Regions from separate parts of the Micromonospora sp. NPDC049060 genome, predicted to be linked through region 2. Evidence: riboswitches for the same ligand, from Rfam matches in the RefSeq annotation. Region 2 holds a riboswitch; each other region holds the start of a gene.
What was found. Region 2 has a riboswitch for cyclic di-AMP ahead of AB0B83_RS02830 (hypothetical protein). Riboswitches for the same ligand answer to the same signal wherever they lie in the genome.
Positions count from the first base shown of each region.

Region 1: it holds a riboswitch for cyclic di-AMP, as region 2 does, so the genes downstream of both, AB0B83_RS27685 (C39 family peptidase) here and AB0B83_RS02830 (hypothetical protein) in region 2, are expected to answer to the same signal.
Region 3: it holds a riboswitch for cyclic di-AMP, as region 2 does, so the genes downstream of both, AB0B83_RS20060 (hypothetical protein) here and AB0B83_RS02830 (hypothetical protein) in region 2, are expected to answer to the same signal.

Region 1 is NZ_JBEZEV010000115.1:10,872-14,135, forward strand. Features, by position in the region: gene AB0B83_RS27675 (CDP-glycerol glycerophosphotransferase family protein) at 1-77, shown strand, start outside; gene AB0B83_RS27680 (alpha/beta fold hydrolase) at 144-887, opposite strand; gene AB0B83_RS27685 (C39 family peptidase) at 993-1,838, opposite strand; cyclic di-AMP (ydaO/yuaA leader) riboswitch at 2,067-2,207, opposite strand; gene AB0B83_RS27690 (acyltransferase) at 2,527-3,264, opposite strand, start outside.
Region 2 is NZ_JBEZEV010000003.1:188,212-191,475, reverse strand. Features, by position in the region: gene AB0B83_RS02835 (carbonic anhydrase) at 1-600, shown strand, start outside; gene AB0B83_RS02830 (hypothetical protein) at 698-1,714, opposite strand; cyclic di-AMP (ydaO/yuaA leader) riboswitch at 1,718-1,849, opposite strand; gene AB0B83_RS02825 (YibE/F family protein) at 2,016-3,264, opposite strand, start outside.
Region 3 is NZ_JBEZEV010000057.1:20,223-23,486, forward strand. Features, by position in the region: gene AB0B83_RS20050 (AAA family ATPase) at 1-321, shown strand, start outside; gene AB0B83_RS20055 (cation diffusion facilitator family transporter) at 398-1,315, shown strand; cyclic di-AMP (ydaO/yuaA leader) riboswitch at 1,469-1,600, shown strand; gene AB0B83_RS20060 (hypothetical protein) at 1,614-2,699, shown strand; gene AB0B83_RS20065 (SRPBCC family protein) at 2,790-3,257, opposite strand.

The DNA of each region.
Region 1 (3,264 bases), on a different contig from region 2:
CGCCCGCCCCGCGCACGGGCGGCGCGACCGGCCTGCCGCTCGACCCGGACGAGGCGACCCTCTCCCCCGCCACCTGACGCCCCGGTCGGGAGGCACACCGGTCGCGACGGCGGACCTGTGGGCCGGGCCGTTCGCGGGGCACGTCAGCGGTACGGCTCGACGAGGTCCAGGACCGCATCGGGGGCCTCGACGTGGGCGTTGTGCCCGAGGCCGGGCAGGACGGCGACCGGCACCCCCAGCTCCGTGAGCTGGGCGTCGGTGACCATGGGGTCGTGCTCGCCGCGGGCCAGCAGTACGGGCACGTCGGTCGCCGCCAGCAGGGCGGGCAACTCCGGCGCGCCCACGCCGAACGCGGCCGGGTCCATCGCCAGCCGCCAGCGGCCGTCGACCTGCCGCAGCCCCGCCTCCACGACGGGGTGCTCCGGGGCGAAGAGCCCGGACAGGCCGGCCACCCGTAGGTAGCGGCGGGCCGCCTCGTCCCGGCTGGCGAACCAGGTCACCGGCCGGGCCGCCAACTCACCCGCCTTGGCCAGCTCCGCCGGCGACCAGACGGCCTTGATGCCGAGCCCGACGACGGCGTCGACGGGCAGTCCGGCGCCCCGGGCGGCCAGCGCCAGCCCGACCACCCCGCCGAGGGAGTGCCCCAGCACGACGAGCCGGTCCCCCGCCGCGAGCCCCGCGCCGATCCGCGCGGCCAGCCCCGGGAAGGAGTACTCCGGCAGCGGCGGCGACCAGCCGTGGCCGGCGAGGTCCGGCGCCAGCCACCGCCCCGCCCACCGACGCTCCAGCAGCGGCGCCCAGGGCAGCCACACGTCGCCGGTCGCGCCCATGCCGTGCAGCAGCAGGAGCACCCGCCGGCCGGCCCCGTCACCCGACTCATCGACCATGGGCGCAGTGTGCCACCCGTCGGACGCCGCGGGCGAGGGCCGTGACCCGGACACGACATCGGGCGCCGACCCCCCGGGTGGGGAGCCGACGCCCGACGGAGTCGCTCAGGCGGAGTAGCCGCGGGTGGCGGCCCAGTTCGCCAGGGCGATGGTGCTCATCCAGTACGACGCGGTCGCCGGGTTCGCCGAGTCGGCGATCTTCACCAGCCGCCCCTCGTCCTGGTAGCCGACCACCGCGACGTAGTGGCCGCCGGGGAAGGAGTGCCAGCCGCCGTCGGTGTCCGTGGCGCTGCCGGCGACGTTGACCACGACGCCCCGCCCGTCGGCGATGGCCGCGACGACGTCGGCCTGGAGCCGGTCCATCTGGGCCGGGGTGGCGGCGCCACCGGGGATCATCCGGGTCCGGTACGGGTCGCCCTTCACCGTCGCGTTCAGCACGCGGGTGGTGTCCTGGGCCGAGTCGGTACCCATCTGGTCGGTGCCCAGCTGGGCACCGAGGGCGTCCTGGCTGCGCGCGATGCCGGCGGCGCTGAGGGCGTGCCGGACGGCCGCCGGACCACAGTTGTAGAAGGTGGTCTGGGCCTGGTAGTCGTAGTCCAGGCTCTTGGCGGCCGGAGGCTTCGGCGGCGCCGGCTTGCGGGTCAGGTCCGGGTCCGGGGCGGCGCTGGACGCGCTGGCCGACGGGGCGGCGCTGGACGCGGCCGGGGCGGCGCTGGACGGGGCGGGCGCGACCCGGGCCTGGCTGCGCGAGGCCGCGGCGTCGTCCCGCAGCTCGGTGGCGGCCACCGGGGCCTGCGCGACGGCGGGGTCCTCGTCGGCTCCGGCCAGCAGCGCGCCCGTGCCCGACGCCAGCACGAGCGCCGCGGCGGACGCGGCGGCCAGCTGGTACGGACGCTCGGACGTGAGGCGACGCAACTGTCGCTTGAGGTGGTGCTTCACGGTTTCCTCCACGGGCTCGGGGGTGAGCGGCCGTCGGTCCGCGCCGAGGGCAGGGCGGACCGCCGCGCGGACGGGAGTCCGGGCGGGTGGTGGACCACTCAGGGGATGCGCCCGGGACGCCGGGCGACGGACGGTGACCGGTGGGTCAGCTCATGACCTGCGGGCCGACGAGCGCGGTCACCGCGGCGCCGTGGAGACGGCGGCACAGCCGAGGGGTGTACGGGTGTGGCATGAAGATGGAACTCCTTCCGACACCGCCGACCGGGTTAGCTGACGGATTCGGGCGGGAAGAACGCCCTACCACGGGCCCACGGCCCACGGATTCACCCCAACGAGCACTGGGTCCCCGGTTCGTCGTTCACGATTAGGCGGGTCGGCGCGGCGTCGCCTCTGGCGATCGGGTACCGCACCGGACGCGCCGACATTACTGGCCGGTCCGCGCCCTGCCAACCCCGTCCCACCTGCCTAAACCTTGATCGGGAGACAATTTTTGCGGGCACTTCGCCACTGACGCGACTCAATGGGACGACCGTTTCTGCACGCACCTTGGGGCGACAACGGGACAAGTGGCGGACATCGGCGCCGAAACCCCGGCTGGAATCGACCGGGCCGCGCCCGATGACCGGTTCGACGGCGTGGTGACCGGCGTCACCGAAACGGTGGGGATTCGTCGCCCGGACTCTCCGGCCGCCGGGGGCGCTCAGCGCGAGTCGGCGTACGTCGTCCGGTGGTCGTCCTGTGGATCGGCGGCCCGGGGGCGCGGCACGGCGTTGCCCCGGTCCCCCGGCGCCGCCCCGGGGCCGCCGGGGTCCTGCCCGGCGGCGTCCCCGTCCCGCGGCGCCCGGGCCGGCCTACGCGGGGTGAGCAGCCGCATCATCGGCGTCTCGACGAGACGGTGCAACAGGCCGGCCAGGGCCAGGTTGACCAGCAGGAAGCCGAGCACCACCGCCAGCCCCCACCAGCCGGTGAAGCCGACGCCCCAGTCACCGGTGAGCCGCAGGACGGTGATCATCACGAGGACGTGCACCAGATAGAAGGCGAAGGAGACCTCGCCCAGCCAGATCATCGGCCGGGACCGCCACGGCGAGCGCCGCCCGCGCACGTCCGCGTCCGCCGCCGCGGCGATGACCAGGATGTACGCGACCGAGAGCAGCGCCGCCCACAGTTCGGCGCGGACCCACTGCGCGGCGACCACCCAGGTCGCCACGAAGAGCAGGCTGGCCAGCGGCAGGCCCGGCCCGCGCCACCGGCCACGCCGCATCAGCTCGGCGGCGGCGACGCCCATCCAGAACTCCAGCGACCGCACCGGCGGGAAGATCTGGGTGAACCACCAGCGGCTCTCCTCGGGCACCAGCACCTGGGCCGGCCAGAGCGCCAGGATGAGCAGCGGCACCGCGACCACGACGGCCCACAGGGCCCACGGCCGGGCCCGGCGGAT
Region 2 (3,264 bases):
CGGTTCGTGACCGGCGCCCCGCGCCACCCCAACCAGGACGCCGGGCACCGCGCCGCGGTCGCCGACGGGCAGCACCCCTTCGCGGTGATCGTCGGTTGCTCCGACTCCCGGCTCGCCGCCGAGATCATCTTCGACCGCGGCCTCGGTGACCTCTTCGTGGTCCGCACCGCCGGGCACACCATCGGTCCCGAGGTGCTGGGCAGCGTGGAGTACGCCGTCACGGTCCTGGGCACGCCGCTGGTGGTGGTGCTCGGTCACGACTCCTGCGGGGCCGTCCAGGCGGCTCGTGCGGCGGACGCCACCGGCACCCCGCCGGTCGGGCACCTGTGCGCCGTGGTGGACGCCGTGGTGCCCAGCCTGCGCCGGGCCGCAGCCGAGGGCGTGCACGACATCGACGGCATCGTCGACATCCACATCGCGCACACCGTCGAGGCGATGCTGGGCCGCTCCGCCGTCCTCGCCGCGGAGGTGGCCGCCGGCCGCTGCGGGGTGGTCGGCATGTCGTACCGGCTGACCGCCGGCGAGGTGCGGACGGTGGCCGAGGTGCCCGCCCGTACGGCCGACGCGCCGGAGGCGGCGGCCAGCGCCGCGCTCGCCTGACTCCGCCCGCCCGGCAGGTCGTCGCGGCGGGCCCGCACGACGACAGAGGGCCGCTCCCGCGTCCGGCGGGGCGGCCCTCTGTGTACGTGTGTCCCGGCTAGAGCAGTGACACGTGGACGTGGTCGGTGTGGTTCGACGGGCCGCTGTAGGAACTCCAGCCCGTCGCCGGGAACCAGATCTGTCTGTTCCAGATCACGTAGTAGATGCCGAGCCGGTCGGCGTTGCGGACCAGGAACGCGGTCAGGTTGTTGCCATACATGTAGGTGTCGTCGTTGTGCCAGGGGGAGAAGCCGCTCTTCTGCAGCGACCAGTCGCAGGCCCGGCCCTTCGGGTGCTCGTACGGCCCGCCGGGGCGGTAACAGCCGACGAACCGGTTGAAGCCGACCCGCTTGACCTCCTTGTACATGTGCAGGGTGCGCGCGGTGATGCGGCCGGAGGTGGTGGGGTCGTCCTCGGTGGGTGACAGCGGCGTCCAGTCGCCGTCGGCCGTCCGTCCCGGCGCGATCTTCGCCACCGGCGAGGTGGCGACCACCTTGCCACTGGTCAGCCCTCTGCCGCCGACCAGCGCGAGCGCCTTCTCCGCCTCCCGCTTGCCGCGCGCCATCTCGTTCGTCAGCTTCTGCTGTTCGCGGACCTCGGTGTCGAGCGCCAGCTTGGCCTGCTCGGCGCGGTCCTTGATCGCGTTCACCTCGGCGAGCTTCTTGGAGTTGACCAGGTTGAGCTCGTCGAGGGCGGCGGCGCGCTTGACGAACGAGTCGGGGCTGGCGGTGTCCAGCAGCATGGACACCGCGCCGATCCGCCCGGTGCGGTAGGACTGGGCGGCGATCTGGCTGACCTGGGGAGCCAGCGCGTTCAGTTCGGCCTGCGCCCGGGAGACCTCCAGGGCCAGTTCGAGCTGGCGCTTCTTCGACTTCGCCAACTTCGCCTTGGCCTGCACGTAGGACCGGTTCCGGGCCTCGATGAGGTCGTCGAGCAGCTTGGGCTCGTCGTCCCCGTGCCCGGAGGGCTTGGGCGGGGTGGGCGCGGCCGCCGCCGGGAGAGGCCCGGCGAAGACCGCCAGAGCGGCGAGTACGGCCACCACGGGCGTCAACCAGCGGCGTAGGGGTGCCGTCACAGTTTTCCCTTCCGTCGACCGCCGACCGGGTTAGCTGACGGGTTCGGGGCGGAAGTGGCCCCTACCGCTGTCGCGGATTCACCCCACGTACCTGGGTCCCCGGTTCGCCTCGCGGCGATTGGGCGGCGGCACCGCAGGCGCCGCTGCGCGCCTTCGGCGGTGACCGGCAGCGAGGTTACCCGAGAACGCTCCCGGGGATCTACGTCCCTAAGCCGACTAAATGCGTTATTTCGTAATGGCGGACGGTGACCAGTGACGCGTTTATCAGGCTGAACGTCCTGTTCGGTCACGCTGAGGAGCGTCACCATGCGGTGTCCGTACTTCTGCGCCCGTCGGGCCATCCGGCGGGAGCGGCGGACGGCGTGTCCCCACGCGGCCCGCTGAGGGCCTCCAGCGCCTCGGACCGGTCGGTCGCCGGACGGGGCGTCGGCGCGGTCGCGGGCGCGGCGCGGTCGGTGGCGTCCCCGCCGCGTCGGCCGGCCGTGGTCACCAGGGCCGCCAGCGCGGTGGTCAGCGGCACGGCGGCGATCAGGCCCAGGGTGGCGACCGCGCTGCGGACGATCTCCTGGGCGAGGAACTCGCTGGTGAGAAGTTGGGTCACCGCCCGCGAGTCGGCGGTCAGCAGGAGCAGCACCGGCAGCGAGGCGCCCGCGTACGCCAGCACGATGGTGTTCACCGTCGAGGCGATGTGTGCCCGGCCGACCCGGGTCGCCGCCCGGTAGAGCTGCCCTCGGGACAGCCCGGGGTTGGCGTGCGCCAGCTCGGTGACCGTGGCGGCCTGGGTCACCGTGACGTCGTCCAGCACGCCGAGGGAGCCGATGATGATCCCGGCCAGCAGCAGCCCGTGCAGGTCGACGTCGGCCTGGTACATCGACAGCGTGGTGGCGTCCTCGGAGCCGAACCCGGTCAGGTGGGTCGCGGCGGTGGCGATCGTGCCGAGGACACCGGTCAGCACCAGGCTGCCCAGCGTGCCGAGCACGGCGACCGAGGTCTGCGCGGTCACGCCGTGGGTCAGGTAGAGCACCACGAACATGATCAGAGCGGCGCCGACGACCGCGACCAGCAGGGGCGGGTTCCCGGCGCTGATGCCCGGCAGCACGAAGGTCAGCAGGATGGCGAAGCTCGCTGCCAGCCCGCCCAGCGCGGCCAGCCCGCGCCACCGCCCGAAGGCGACGATGGCGGCCGCGAAGAGCGCCACCAGCCAGACCAGCGGCTTGCCGCGCTGGTGCTCGGCGATGTTGTAGGTGCTGGCCGTGGGGTCGGCGGGGTCGGTGAGCTCGACCAGGATGATCTCGTCGTCCACGGCGACGGTCGGCGCACCGGGCCCGGCCGGGATCGGCGTCTGGATCTGCTGGCCGGCGTCGGGGCCGTCCTGCACCCGTACGGTGACCGTGCCGCAGGGGCCCTGTGGCGCGTCGGGGCTCCCCTCCGGGGCCTCCGGGGCGGGCGGGCACGGCTCCGTCACCACCCGGGTCACCGTGCCGTGGTAGCGGGGTGCGTCGGTGCCGGTCGCCGGGTCGGGCGCGTCCCACGGCCACAGCACCAGGGCG
Region 3 (3,264 bases), on a different contig from region 2:
GTCGCGCTGTCGGTGCCGCCGGCGGAGCTGGAGGCCGCGGTGGTGGCGGCGGCCGGCGCGCTGCTCGCCGACGTGGAGGGCACGGTCGGGGTGATCATGCCGGTGCCGCGCCGCGACGAGGTTGCCGGCTGGCTGGGCGGGCTCGGCGCGCCGCGTTTGCAGGTGGTGACCAGCCTGGAGGCCAAGGGCATGGAGTACGACGGGGTCGTCCTCGTCGCCCCGGGCGAGATCCGGGCCGACCCGGGGTCGGGGGTGCGGACGCTCTACGTGGCGCTGTCCCGGGCCACCCAGCGGCTGACCACCGTCGACCCGATCGGCTGAGCCGCCGTTACTTGCATACATAGCGATGTGAGCATAGATTGAACGCGAATCCGGACGCCTGACGGAGGGTGGGCGCGTGGGCGCAGGTCATGACCACCATCACGGGTCGGTGGCGAATGCCGCGCACCGCCACCGGGGCCGGCTCTGGGCGGCGTTCGGGCTGCTCGCCGGCCTCATGGTGGTGGAGGCGGTGGCGGCCTTCCGCACGGGCTCGCTGGCCCTGCTGAGCGACGCCGGGCACATGTTCACCGACGTGCTCGGCATCGGCATGGCGCTCGCGGCGATCGCCGCGACCCGGCGGGCGGGCGCCGACCCGCAGCGCACCTTCGGGCTCTACCGGCTGGAGGTACTGGCCGCACTGGCCAACGCCGTCCTGCTCTCCGGCGTCGCGGTCTACGTCGTGATCGAGGCGGTGCGCCGCTTCGGCGACCCGCCGGAGGTGCTGGCCGGCCCGATGCTTGTGGTCGCCGTGCTCGGCCTGCTCGCCAACATCGGCGCCTTCGCGCTGCTGCGCTCCGGGGCGAAGGAGAGCATCAACGTCCACGGCGCGTACCTGGAGGTGCTCGGCGACCTGCTGGGGTCACTCGGCGTGATCGGGGCCGCGCTGCTGATCGCCACCACCGGCTGGTGGTGGGCGGATCCACTGGTGGCGGTCGCGATCGGGGTGCTCATCCTGCCGCGCACCTGGCGGCTCGGGCGGGCCGCGCTGCGCATCCTGGTGCAGGCCGCGCCGGAGCACCTCCAGGTGACCGCGGTGCACGACCGGCTGGCCGCCGTGCCCGGCGTCGCCGAGGTGCATGACCTGCACGTCTGGACGCTGACCTCCGGGATGGAGGTGGCCTCGGCCCACCTGACCATGGCACCCGGCGCGGAGGTCGGCGCGGTGCTGGGCGCCGCCCGGGCCGCGCTGCACGACGACTTCCACATCGAGCACGCCACGTTGCAGATCGAGCCCGGAGCGTCACGCGGGGCCTGCGGGTCGGTTGAGTGGTAATGAGGACAACCTTAAATCTGGGAGAGTATTGTGCGCTTATGCCGGATTTGACTGTTAGTGGACGTACACCCTGCGTCACCTGCGCTGCATCAGTCACAGCGGCACCGGTAGGCTCGGCTTCGGCCTCCGCCAGGCGGCACCCACCGGTGCCGGCGGTGGCCGCCGCCTAATCGCCCGGCGGGGCGAACCGGGGAACCATGTCCGTGGGGTGCATCCGCGTCAGCGGTAGGGATCTTCCGTCCCGAACCCGTCAGCTAACCCGGTCGGCGGCTGACGGAAGGACACGTGTATGCCAGTGATGGCACCTGTACGACGACGTGCCGCCCGGACGGCGGCCCTGATCGCCACGATGCTCGCCCTCGGCGCCGCGGTGGCCCCGGTCACCGCCGCCCCGGCGGCGGCCGCCACCCGGGCCGGCCTGCTCGCCGCGGCCCCCGGCCAGGACGAGGAGGGCGGCACCCCCGCCCTGCGGGCCCAGTTGGAGGCCGCCAGCAAGGGCTACCTCGACGCCAAGCGCGCCCTGGACACGTCGGCCAAGCGGCAGCAGCAGCTCGCCGCGCAGCTCAAGACCACCGAGGTCGAGTTGGCCGCGCACACCGCCAGGGTCGGCGAGATCGCGGGCGCGGCCTACCGCACCGGCCGGCTCAGCGTGGCGTCCGCCCTGCTCAACAGCAGCTCGCCGGACGGCTTCATGGACCGCGCCGCCGCCCTCGACGCGGTGGCCGCCAAGGAGGACCGGGCCCTGCGCGAACTCCAGGAGACCCGGGACCAGGCCACCCGCACCAAGCTCGCCCTGGACGGCGAGATCCGGGAGCAGCGCAAGCAGGTCACCGTGATGGCCAAGCGCAAGGAGCAGGCCGAGCGGGCGCTGACGGTCGCCAACCGCGAGCAGCAGCAACAGCGGCAGCAGTCCACGGGGGCGGGCACCTCGCCGGGCGGCACCTCCAGCAAGACGGCGAAGGCGGCCCCGCGCAACTCCGACGGCTCCTGGCCGCGCGAGTCGTGCAGCGTCAACGACCCGACCCCCGCCAACGGCTGCATCACCCCGCGCACCCTGCACGCGCTCAACCAGGCCAAGGCGGCGGGCTTCACCCGCTACGTCTCCTGCTACCGCCCCGGCGGCTCGGGCGAACACCCGAAGGGCCGGGCCTGCGACTTCGCGGCCCAGAAGGGCGGCTTCGGCGGCGACGCCACCGGCGGCGACCGGACGTACGGCAACAACCTGTCGGCGTACTTCGTGCGCAACGCCGACCGGCTCGCCGTGCTCTACGTGATCTGGTACAGGCAGATCTGGCTGCCCAGCAGCGGCTGGAAGTCGTACAGCGGGGCCAACGGCGACCCGTCCAGCGACCACACCAACCACGTGCACCTGTCGGTCTACTGACGCCCGCGCCCCGGTGCCCCGCCCGTCGCGGGTCACCGGGGCGCGACGGCGTCCGTCGCCCCCGGCCACCGCGGCCGGGCCGTCCGGCGGTCAGTCGGCCGACGACCCGGGCAGGCTCGTGTCGAGGGCCGTGGCGAGGCGGGCGGCCAGCCCGAGGTGGGCGGCGCGGGCCTGGCGGAACGCGTAGCCGAAGAGCGGCGCGGGCGCGGCGAGGGTGATCTCGACCTCGATGCGGACCACGCCGTCGGGCTCCGCCCGCAACCGGGTGTGGTTGCGCACCGTGGTGGCAGGCCACTGCCGGGCCACGGTGACGATCTCGTCGGGATCGTCGACGAGGACGTCGGCCCGGCAGGTGATCGGCAGGCGCACCGGCCCGGCGGCCAGTCGATCGGTGATGTCGTAGCTGGCCCGCGCGCCAGGACGGGGCGGCACCCGGCGGACCCGGACGATCAGCGGGTGCAGGTCCTGCTGCCGGGTGGGGTCGGCGAGCAGCGCCGCGGCCTCCGCGAGGGAGCAGCGCGCCTGGACGGTGTAGCTGAAGGAACTTCGCCTGAGCACGCCGTCT